DNA from 2 places in the Acidovorax sp. JHL-3 genome. Region 1 is predicted to be linked to the other one. Evidence: riboswitches for the same ligand, from Rfam matches in the RefSeq annotation. Region 1 holds a riboswitch; the other holds the start of a gene.
What was found. Region 1 has a riboswitch for thiamine pyrophosphate ahead of thiC (phosphomethylpyrimidine synthase ThiC). Riboswitches for the same ligand answer to the same signal wherever they lie in the genome.

Region 2: it holds a riboswitch for thiamine pyrophosphate, as region 1 does, so the genes downstream of both, K226_RS0113220 (cytosine permease) here and thiC (phosphomethylpyrimidine synthase ThiC) in region 1, are expected to answer to the same signal.

What each region holds. Positions count from the first base shown of each region.
Region 1 is NZ_JAFU01000001.1:135,438-141,203, forward strand. It holds gene K226_RS0100615 (methyl-accepting chemotaxis protein) at 1-1,219, shown strand, start outside; gene thiC (phosphomethylpyrimidine synthase ThiC) at 1,357-3,282, opposite strand; TPP riboswitch at 3,395-3,516, opposite strand; gene K226_RS20030 (hypothetical protein) at 3,564-3,740, opposite strand; gene lpxC (UDP-3-O-acyl-N-acetylglucosamine deacetylase) at 3,748-4,671, opposite strand; gene K226_RS0100635 (methyl-accepting chemotaxis protein) at 4,900-5,766, shown strand, end outside.
Region 2 is NZ_JAFU01000001.1:2,834,780-2,840,545, reverse strand. It holds gene thiD (bifunctional hydroxymethylpyrimidine kinase/phosphomethylpyrimidine kinase) at 1-567, shown strand, start outside; gene K226_RS0113225 (glutathione S-transferase N-terminal domain-containing protein) at 616-1,011, opposite strand; gene K226_RS0113220 (cytosine permease) at 1,082-2,353, opposite strand; TPP riboswitch at 2,422-2,527, opposite strand; gene K226_RS0113215 (GGDEF domain-containing protein) at 2,719-4,149, opposite strand; gene K226_RS0113210 (NAD(P)/FAD-dependent oxidoreductase) at 4,301-5,365, opposite strand; gene fdxA (ferredoxin FdxA) at 5,427-5,756, opposite strand.

The DNA of each region.
Region 1 (5,766 bases):
CGAATCCAACTTTACCGTGCGCATCCGCAAGGTATATGCAGAGCGGTTCCTGCCCTCTTCCGGTGCACTGCTGTCCGCACTGGGCACGCTGACCCAGTCGCAGCGCAACGCGATTGATGCCGGCGCACGCGAGGTGGAGCGCCTGGGCGCCGTGGCCCGCACTGCGCTGCTGGCCTTTGGGGCACTGGCCCTGGTGGTGGGCAGCGTGCTGGCGCTGTGGCTGGTGCGCAGCATCACACGCCCGATCGCATTGGCCAACGTCACGGCCGACCGCGTGGCGGCCCTGGACCTGCGCCACGACATTGCCGGCCATGAAAAAGACGAAGCGGGCCGCATGCTCAATTCGCTGGCGGTGATGCAGCAGGCGCTGCGCACCCTGGTGGTGCAGGTGCGCGGGTCGGCACAGAACGTGAGCTCCGCCGCATCGGAAATCGCCAATGGCAACACCGACCTCTCCAGCCGCACCGAGGAAACCTCTGCCAGCCTGCAGCAGACCGCGGCGGCGCTGGAGCAGATCACCATCCGGGTAATGCAGTCGGCGCAAGCGGCGCACGACGCGCAGCAGATCGTGGCCACGGCCACGACGGTGGCGCACGAGGGCGGCAGCGTGGTGGCCCAGGTAGAGCGCACCATGCAAGGCATCCATGCGTCGGCCGGCAAGATCGCCGCCATCATCGGCGTGATCGACTCCATTGCGTTCCAGACCAACATTTTGGCTCTCAATGCCGCCGTGGAGGCGGCCCATGCGGGCGACCAGGGCCGGGGCTTTGCGGTGGTGGCTGCCGAGGTGCGCAGCCTGGCCACCCGGTCGGCCGCCGCGGCGCGGGAAATCAAGGCGCTGATCAATGAATCGGTCGATCAGGTGAAAGAGGGCACCAGCCTGGCGGGCGTAGCGGGCACTACCATGCAGCGCATCGTGGGCTCCATCCAGAACGCCGAACGCATGATGGGCGAGATCACCTCCGCCACGCAGGACCAGAACCGCGACATTGGCCAGATCAACACCGCAGTAGCGCGGCTGGACCAGATGACCCAAGCCAACTCGGCGCTGGTAGAGCAGTCAATGGCCGCATCGGCCGGCCTGCGCAGCCAGGCCCACGAGCTTTCCACCCTGATCAGCCGGTTTGTGCTGCCTGGCCAGGGCGCCGAAACAGCCCTGCCGCCCATCGGCCAGATTGCCCACGCACACCGGCAACAGGCACTGCTGGCGAATGGCTAAACAACGGGGTTGCGGCCGCCCCGTTGTAGATGGCTGGTGAGGGCTGAAAATTGGGTGAATCCGCTAAAAAATAGGTAAAAAGTGCTGTTAGCGCTTATGCAGCAAGCGCTAACAGCTACGTTTTTAATAGCAATCAATCAGACAGGCTTGATCGGCACGTACAGGCTGCCGCCGCCGCGCTGAAACTCTTCAGCCTTGGTCTCCATGCCCGCCGCCAGCGCTTCGGCCTCGGCTACGCCCTTTTGCGCGGCAAAGTCGCGCACTTCCTGCGTGATCTTCATCGAGCAGAACTTGGGGCCGCACATCGAGCAAAAGTGCGCCACCTTGGAGGCATCCTTGGGCAAGGTTTCGTCGTGGAAGGCCTGCGCTGTCTCAGGGTCCAGACCCAGGTTGAACTGGTCCTGCCAGCGAAAATCAAAACGCGCCTGACTCAGCGCATCGTCACGCGCGCGGGCACCGGGGTGGCCCTTGGCCACGTCGGCGGCGTGCGCGGCGATCTTGTAGGCGATGATCCCTTGCTTGACGTCGTCGCGGTCGGGCAGGCCCAGGTGTTCTTTGGGCGTCACGTAGCACAGCATGGCCGTGCCCATCCAGCCGATCATGGCCGCGCCGATGGCAGAGGCAATGTGGTCGTAGCCCGGTGCGATGTCGATGGTCAGCGGGCCCAGGGTGTAGAACGGCGCTTCGTGGCAGGTCTTGAGCTGCTCGGTCATGTTGGCCTGGATCATGTGCATGGGCACATGGCCGGGGCCTTCAATCATGGTCTGCACGTCGTGCTTCCAGGCCACCTGGGTCAGCTCGCCCAGCGTGTGCAGCTCGGCAAACTGCGCCTCGTCGTTGGCGTCGGACGCGCACCCGGGGCGCAGGCCGTCGCCCAGGCTGAACGAAACGTCGTACGCCTTCATGATGTCGCAGATGTCCTCGAAGTGCTCGTACAAAAAGCTCTCGCGGTGGTGCGCCATGCACCACTTGGCCATGATGGAGCCGCCACGCGAGACGATGCCGGTGCGCCGCGCCGCCGTGAGGTGGATGTACGCCAGGCGCACGCCGGCGTGGATGGTGAAGTAGTCCACGCCCTGCTCGGCCTGCTCGATCAGCGTGTCGCGGAAGATCTCCCAGGTCAGGTCTTCGGCGACGCCGCCCACTTTTTCGAGCGCCTGGTAGATCGGCACCGTGCCAATGGGCACGGGCGAGTTGCGCACGATCCAGTCGCGTGTGGTGTGGATGTTTTTGCCGGTCGAGAGGTCCATCACGTTGTCGGCACCCCAGCGGATCGCCCAGACCAGCTTTTCCACTTCTTCTTCAATGCTGGACGTGACAGCCGAGTTGCCGATGTTGGCGTTGATCTTGACGAGGAAGTTGCGGCCAATCGCCATCGGCTCCACCTCGGGGTGGTTGATGTTGGCGGGAATGATGGCGCGGCCACGGGCCACTTCGTCGCGCACGAACTCTGGCGTGATGATGCGCGGGATGCTCGCGCCCATGGGGTTGCCCATCAGGCGCTTCTCACGGCCCGCGTCCTGCATGTACTGCTCCATCCACTCGCGCTTGCCGTTTTCACGGATGGCCACGTATTCCATTTCGGGGGTGATGATGCCTTTGCGTGCGTAGTGCATCTGCGTCACGTTACCGGTGTGGTTGGCACCACTCTTGGCGCGCAACGGCTTGCGCTGCAGGGCGGCAGCCTCGGCGCGCAACTGGGCCAGGCGGGTGGCGTCTTCGCTTTTTTGCCCGTCGTCCAGCGCCACCGGGGCGCGGCCCTCGTAGTGCTCCACATCACCACGGCCGGTGATCCAGCCGCCGCGTACGCTGGCCAGGCCCTGGCGCACATCGATCGCAGCCTCGGGGTCGGTGTACGGGCCGGAGGTGTCGTACACGCTGACCACCTCGCCATTGGTGAGTGCGATGTCGCGCACCGGCACGCGCAAATCGGTGTGCAGATGGCCGGGGAGGTGGGCCTTGCGGGATGCGGGGAAGGGCTCGCGCGTCCGCGCCAGCAGTTCGGCAAACTTTTCGGGGGTGGCCAGCTGTGCCAAATCGGCGTGTCGGTCGGGGGCGTTCATGGGGCAGGTCTCCTGGTTCCGGTGGCGGGGGTTGCTCCGGAATGGACCTGCTCCCCCGCAGGTGCGCGGGGCACCTGGGGCATGGCGTGCATGCCGGATAGGCAGGCACGGGCGCATGGAGGTCGGCTCTTCTTCCGCCGGTATGAACCGGATCAAGTTCGTCGGGTTCGCAGAGGGGCGTGTGTTTCACGCCCTCCCGCATCTCAGTGCATCAGCACACCCCGGAGCAGGCGCGAGTATAGGCCAGCACTGCTTGCGCTGCCGCGACCCAACTTTCGGGCTCAGGCCAGGCGCCCGATGAACATCACGGCAAAGAAGAAAACCGCCGCGATGATGGTCCATTTCAGCACCACCAGGCCAAAGCGCTTGTAGCGTGCCTGGCCGGTGCCCGCATAAAACGCGAAGGAAACCGCCGCAGTCAGCAGCAGTGCCATGGCCAGCCAGCGAAACAGCAGCATGGGTCTGCTACCAGGCTCGCACGGGTTGCAGGAAACCGCTGGGTGCCTGGCGGTCGTCCTCGAACGTCACCTCTTCCCAGGCGTCGCGCTGGGCCAGCAGCTCGCGCAGCAGCAGGTTGTTCATGGCATGGCCTGAACGGAAGGCGCTGTAGGCGGCCAGCAAAGGCTTGCCAACCAGGTACAGGTCGCCCATGGCGTCCAGGATCTTGTGCTTGACGAATTCATCGTCATAGCGCAGCCCGTCGCTGTTGAGCACCTTGTAGTCGTCCATCACGATGGCGTTGTCGAGCCCGCCGCCCAGCGCCAGGCCACTTGCGCGCATCATTTCCACATCGCGCGTGAAGCCGAAGGTGCGCGCACGGGCGATGTCGCGGCTGTAGTTGCCGGAGCCCAGGTCAAACTCGACCCGCTGGCCCGTGGAATCCACCGCCGGGTGGTCGAAATCAATCTCGAAACTGAGCTTGTAGCCATGGTAGGGCGTCAGACGCGCCCATTTGGCATGGGCGCCCTCGCCCTCTCGCACCTCGACCGGCCGGGTCACGCGGATGAAGCGGCGGGGTGCGTTCTGCAATTCAATGCCTGCGCTTTGCAGCAGAAAAACAAACGATGCCGATGAACCATCCAGGATGGGGACTTCTTCTGCGGTGATGTCCACGTACATGTTGTCGATACCCAGGCCGGCACAGGCCGACATGAGGTGCTCGACGGTGTGCACCTTGGCGTTGCCGGTGCCGATGGTCGATGCCAGGCGGGTGTCGGTAACGGCGGCCGCAGAAATGGGGATGTCCACCGGCTGGGGCAAATCCACGCGGCGAAACACGATGCCCGTGTCGGGCTGGGCCGGCCGCAGGGTCAACTCGACCCGCTGGCCGCTGTGCAAACCTACCCCCACGGCGCGGGTCAGGGTTTTGAGGGTGCGTTGCTTGAGCATCCTGCGATTTTAGTTGCCGCAAGGATTTTGTGCTGCCGCGCTCGGCGCTGCGCTGGGCGGGGTCCACTCTGAGTGGAATGCACTCGTTTTCCCTCACAACCGGCATGGAGGACAATCACACAATCGGTTACAGGGCAAGCCCCAAAGGATCCGCATGGCCCACGACCCGGGCCGCTCCTTTGCTTGCGGGCCCAAGAACAGCCCTTTTTTTTCATCCCGGGAGATTTCATGAGCAAACTCAGTTTCAGAGGCAAGATCCTGCTGATGCTGGCCACAGCATTGGTAGCACTGCTGTTTATGGCGGTCAGTGCATTGCTGCAGCAGCGGTCACAGATCATCGAGTCGCGGCGTGAGCTGCTGACCACAGCGGTGCAATCGGCCCACAGCATCGTGGCCTCGTACCAGGCCAAGGCCGCAAGCGGGGCGATGCCGGTAGAAGAAGCCCAAAAGGCGGCCAAGGACGCTTTGCGCGTGTCCCGCTTTGGTGGACCTGAAGGCAAAACCGAGTACTTCTATATCTGGACGCTGGATTCCAAAGGCGTGATGCACCCCATCAAGCCTGAATGGGAAGGCCAGGACATGGCTGGCAAAGTGAAGGACGGCGCCGGCACGGACATTCTCAAACAGATATCAACCGCGCTCAACGCCAGTTCCAACGGCCGCGTATTTGTGCCCACCATGTTCGCGCGGCCCGGCTCGCAGTCGCTGGTGCCCAAGCTCCAGTACGTGATCCGTGTGGACGGCTGGAACTGGATGGTCGGCTCCGGTCTGTATACGGACGACATCGACCAGCTCGTTCGCAAAACCCTGCTGTCCAACCTGGCGATCGTGCTCGTCGTGATGCTGGTCGTGGGTGGCGTGGGGTTGCTGGTCACGCGCTCGGTGCTGCGCCAGATCGGAGGCGAACCCACCGACGCCATCGCAGTGATGTCAGAGGTGGCCCAGGGAAATCTGGACACCCCCATCCCTGACGCTCCAGCAGGCTCCCTGCTCGACGGCCTGGGCCGCATGGTTGTCTCGCTGCGCCAGCTCGTGACCGAAGTGCGCTCGGCCACCGAAAGCATCGCCACGGCTTCCAGCGAGATTGCCCAGGGC
Region 2 (5,766 bases), 2.7 Mb from region 1:
GTGGTGCGCGTGGTGGCGCAGGCCATCCGCACCCACCGCCTTCCCCATGTGGTGCTCGACCCGGTGATGGTGGCCACCAGCGGCGACCGGCTGATCGCCAGCGAAACGGTGCAGGTGCTGGTGAACGAGCTCTTTCCGCTGGCCGCCGTGGTCACACCCAATCTTGACGAAGCCGCGCTGCTGCTGGGCCGCGAGATTGAAGGCATCGACGACCTCGACGACGCGGCGCGTGACCTGCTGGCCCTGGGCGCACCCGCTGTGTTGCTCAAGGGCGGGCATCTGAAAGGCGAGCGCGTGGTGGACCTGCTGGCCACGCGGTCGGGCCTGCGCCAGCGCCTTGAAAGCGCCCGCATTACCACGCACAACGGCCATGGCACGGGCTGCACGCTGTCGTCGGCCATCGCCGCATTTTTGGCGCAGGGTCTCCCACTGCCGCAGGCCGTGGAAAAAGCCCGGGCCTACATCCTGGGCGCCATTGCTGCCGGTGCCGATGTGCATACAGGCCAGGGCCACGGGCCACTAAATCATGGTTATGCGCCCATAGTGCAGCGGGTGCTGCAAGATTGAGTTCGAGTCCTGCGTGGCCCGTTAAGAGCTGAAGCGCTAAAGAGGTCCTCAAACCACCTGCGCGAAATTGCTGCGCAAGTAGGCAATGATTTTTTCGGAGTCGTAGAGCCAAAGGCTGTTGCCAGCTTCGTCCGTGATCTTCAGGCAGGGTACCTTGGTGTGGCCACCTTGCTGCGTCAATTCGGCTCTGGCGGGTCCTTCCGGCTGAGCGTCCACCTGGGTGATTTTCAGGGACAGGCGACGCATTTCCTGGCGCACTTTGATGCAAAAAGGGCAGGTCTTGTATTGGTACAGGGCGAGTGCGCGGCACGATTGGTCCACCGAATCTTGTCCGGCAGTGGAACGCACCATGCCCTGGGGACGCGTCAAGGTCTCCTTGAGCTGCATCACAGGGCCCAACACAATGCGCAGGGTCTTGAAAAAGGATCGAACTAAAAATTTCATGGGCCATTTTAGGCAAGCAGAGAGCTGCCCCTTTGTGGGCAGACCATGGGCTGCCCTTGCTCGAGTTCGCTCAGCGCCGAGGGCGCGTTGCGAACGCCAGCACAAAACACAGCACCAACGTGGGCAAAGCGGCGCCCAGCACTGTAGAAACCATGGGCAGCAGGTGGTAGAAAGAAACTCCTGCCAACCAGATGGCAACAGGCAAGGGGTTGACCTTGCGTGCCTGCGCCAGCAATGCGGGCGCATTGGTGCCAAAAGCCAGGCGCCCCAGGATGACGCCGAACAAGGGCACAAACACCGAGCTCAGCAGCAGCAAAAACGGCTCCAGGCTGTGCATGGGCAGCACCAGCGCCAGAGCGGTGCACAACGCTGTCATGGCCAGGCCCCAGCGGCGCACGCTCCAGCGTGGCAGCAGGCTGTGGGCCGATACGGCGCCCGAATAGGTGTCGCCATAGGCGTTGTCCACCTCGTCAATCAGGATCAGCGATAGCGCAATCAACCCGCCCTGGGCCAGCAGCAAGGCCTGCACCAGATCTTTGCTGGGCAAGGTCAGTGCCACCAGCACACCCAGCGCATAGCACCACAGGTTGGCCAGCGCATAGCCCAGCCAGGTGCCGCGCAAGGCCGCGCCGCCGTTTTTGCCGTGGCGGGCGTAATCGGCCACCAGGGGCAGCCACGAGATCGGCATGGCAATCACCAGATCCAGCGCGGGCAGTACGCCCATGCCGCCTTCGCCTTTGCGGTTCCACAGCGCTTCAAAACCCTGGGCCTGCGCCAGCGACAAAAATTGCCAGCTCAGCCACAGAAGCGACACCACCACCAGCGGCAGCGCCACGCGCGCAATCACCTTGCGCACCAGCTGCACCATCGAGCCGCTGATGAGCAGCATCACCACGCCGCCCCAAAGCAGCGTGGCCAGCACAGGCCAGTGCGCGCCTGCCATGGTGGCCGATTGCTGACCGATGGCTACCGTGGCATCGCGCATCACCACCAGCTCAAACGTGCCCCAGCCCATCAGCTGCACGATGTTCAGGATGATGGGAAGCCCCGCAAAGGTGCGGCCATACACCGCATGCATCAGGCCCGCACTGGCCAGCCCGCTGTCGCAGCCCAGCTTGGCCACCCAGCCCAGCAGGCCGGCACCCAGGATGGAGCCCGCCGCGATGGCCCACAGGGCCTCTTGGGTGCCCAGCGCGGGCATCAGGTACGCGCCCACTTGCATCACCAGCAGGCCAACGCCCAGGCTGAACCACAGCGACGCGTGGTCATGCCAGGCAAAGACGCGCCGCTCGCTCGAAACGGGTGTCAGCGCCTCGTTGGCAGATGGGGTGTGGGTGCTCATGCGGGTTCCTTGGCAGTGCGGTGCGTTGCAGCGCAAGGAAGACCCGGGCCAAGCGCGGTCAAGGGCGTGGAATGGCGGACGGGCTTCCCTGCGCGAGGATGATCTCAGTCAGGTTCAAAGGGACTCTCTCAGCCCGTGCAGCGTTGGCGCTGCGGGGCACCCCTAGCGGTGCAGCGCCTTGCGGCGGTGCGGGGCGGATTCTAGCGGGGTGGGGCAGGGCGCAGGCTGGAGTGCAGGGAGACTATCCAGAAATCTCGGTTCCCGAGGCGAACTCATCCGGCCTGCAGAAGGCGCTGCTATCAGGGTCGCGCCCCATCTGCCTGGCGGTGCGGAGTCCGAAAGAGACCCCTTCGAGCCAGAAAACCTCAGGCTGCGTCCGACCGCCGGTCCTGCTCTCTTGCCTGGTAAAAACGACTCTTTTGTGCGTACATCTCCTGATCCGCGCGATGCACCACGGCTTCCATGAACGCTCCTTCCTGAGCGCACGCAGATCCCATGGAAACCTGGATGGTGTGCCCGGGATAGAACTGGTTGTTCAACTCCAGAAGAGACAAAATTCGCTCTTGCATCGCCTGGGCGCCGCGCTCATCCGTTGCGGGTAGCAGCACCATGAATTCATCGCCGCCGATCCGGGCTGCGCAAGCCGGCGCATCCACCGCCTTGGCAAGCACCTCGCCCACGCGGCGCAGCATGGCATCCCCTGCGGCATGGCCGTGCTCGTCATTGACGGTCTTGAGGCCATTCATGTCGATGGCGATCACTGAAAGGGGCCATGGCCCCTTGCGCGACAGGCGGTTCAGCTCTTCCATATAGAAAGCGCGGTTGCGCAACTGGGTCAGCACATCATGCTTGCCCAGGTATTCCAGATAGGCCTCGGCTTTCTTGCGCGCGGTGATGTCCACCAGGGACAGCAGAACCAATCCCCAGTTCTCGGCATGGCTGCTCATGACGGCGAACTCCAGGTGGATGTGCAGTACGTCACCCGAGAGGGCATAGTTCACCACTTCGCGCTGCTGCACCAGCTTGCCTTCCCACAAGTCCTGCAACTGCTCGGCAAAGGATTCGTACATTTCCCCCCGAAAAACCCGTGAGAGGGTCTGCAGCAGTTCTGGCTTGCCGCTTGCGCCAAACATCTCCAAGGTGCGGCGATTGACGTCGATCACGCGGATTTCCTGCATGCAGCGCGTGACGAATTCCGGATGCACTTTCAGAAAGGTTCTGAAGTCGCGGATGCCCCGGGTGCGCACTTCATCGAGCAGTCGCTTCACCTCGCTGAAGTCTTCTACCCAAAGCGATACGGGCGAGTGTTCGAACAGGTCCCGGGTATATCGCTCGCTGCGCTGCAGCTGTTCCGTGCCCCGAACCTCGGTTGTCACATCCTCCAGTGACACCAACACCCGGCTCCAGCTGTCCTCATAGCCGGGAAGCACCCGGGCGCGGACCTGAACATCCAGCCGTCGCCCGTCCAGGGCATAGTTCACTGACCGGGTCTCGAAACCCTGCTGGCCTTCCCACAGCGCAAGTAGCTCTGCCACGATGCTGTCGAGCATGTCCCCACGGAAAACCTCATGCAGCCGACTCTGCAGGGTTTGCTGATCCGCAGCCTTGAACAAGTCGAGGGTGTACTGATTGACCTGCACCACCTTGTAGGACTGGCTGCAGCGTTGCAGCCGCTGCGGATCTTCTTGCAAGAAGGCGAGCAGATCGGTGACGCCGTCCGCACGCCACTGGTCAAACAATTGTTTCAGCCCGCTGTAATCTTCCATCCACAGCGATACAGGGGCAAGGTTGAACATGTCTTCAAAGTCGAGACCTGTTGCAAGAGATTGGGTTAGCACTGACACCTCCAGCGGGCATTATTGCCTACGCCAGTCCCGCAAAATGCGCTCTCTCAACGGGTCACAGGAGATCGAGGCAGCTTCAGCAGCATCGGAGTGATCCGCTGGGTTAGTTCGCCTCGACTCTGAGCAGCTTTTGCAACTTCTCGCTGCTGGTCGTGTACTCCAGCGGCAGCTTGTGCCCCGCCAGCCACTCGGCCGCGCCAAAGGCGGCGAGCGCGGCTTCGTGGAAGCCGCTCAGAATGAGCTTGCGCTTGCCGGGGTAGGTGATGGCGTCGCCCACGGCGTGGATGCCGGGCACGCTGGTGGAGAAGGTGGCGGGGTTGACCACGAGCTGCTTGCGCTCTAGCTGCAGGCCCCATTCGGTGATAGGGCCCAGGCGCGGCACCAGGCCCAGGCGCACCAGCAGCAGGTCGAGCGGAAGGCGCAGCGGCTGGCCCTCGGGCGTGGTCAGCTCCAGCGCGGCCAGGCGCCCCTGTTCTTCGACGATGCCGCTGGCCACGCCGATGGCAACCTCGATGCGGCCCGAGGTGCGCAGGGCTTGCAGTTGCTCCAGCAGTGTGGGCGGGGCGTCGAACACGTCGCGACGGTGCTGCAGGGTGGTGTGTGCGGGGCGCTGCGCCTCGGGGGCGGTGGCGCAGTCAATGGCCTGCTGCACGGCGGGTTCGTCGCCGCCGTGCACCACCACGCGCTGGCCGGCGAGGTTGGTGCTGTCGTCCAGGCGGTAGCGCAGCTGGGTGCCTTCGTAAGCCTCCAGGCCAGGCAGCTTGAGGGCGCGTGGCATGAAGGCACCTACGCCGGCGGCGATGAACACAGTGCGCGCCAACAACCGGGTGCCCTGCGCGGTGCCAACGAGGAAGCCGCCGCCTGGTTGGGTCTGCACGGTGTTCACCTGCTGGCCCAGGTGGAACGTGGGGCCAAAGGGCTTGATCTGCGCGCACAGCCGCTGCACCAGTTCGTGCCCGGTGCAGGCCTCAATGGCGGGAATGTCGTAGATGGGTTTGTCGCCGTACAGCTCGGCGCACTGGCCGCCGGGGTGGGGCAGGGCGTCGATGACGTGGGCGCGCAGGCCGTGCAGGCCCAACTGGAACACCTGGAACAGGCCGACAGGCCCCGCACCGATGACGACGGCGTCAGCGGCGGTGGGGGCCAGGAGGGCAGTGGCGGTGTTCACGGGATGGGGCGCGGGTGTGGGGCTGCGCAGTGCAGGCCCGGGAGGGGCGCCTCGCGCGCAATTAGCGGATCAGGTCCTTGACCTTGCCTGGCTTGCCATTCCACTCGTCGGCGTCGGGCAGGGCGGGCTTGCGCTTGGTAATGCTCTTCCAGCCGTCAGCAAAAGAAAGGTCGGCGTTGAGCTTGATGAACGCGAGCTGGTCTGCCGGCAGGTCTTCTTCGGCAAAGATGGCGTTGGCCGGGCACTCGGGGATGCACACGGCGCAGTCAATGCACTCGTCGGGATCGATGACGAGCATGTTCGGGCCTTCGCGGAAGCAGTCCACGGGGCACACGTCCACACAATCGGTGTACTTGCACTTGATGCAGTTTTCGGAAACGACGTGGGTCATGGCAGGAATT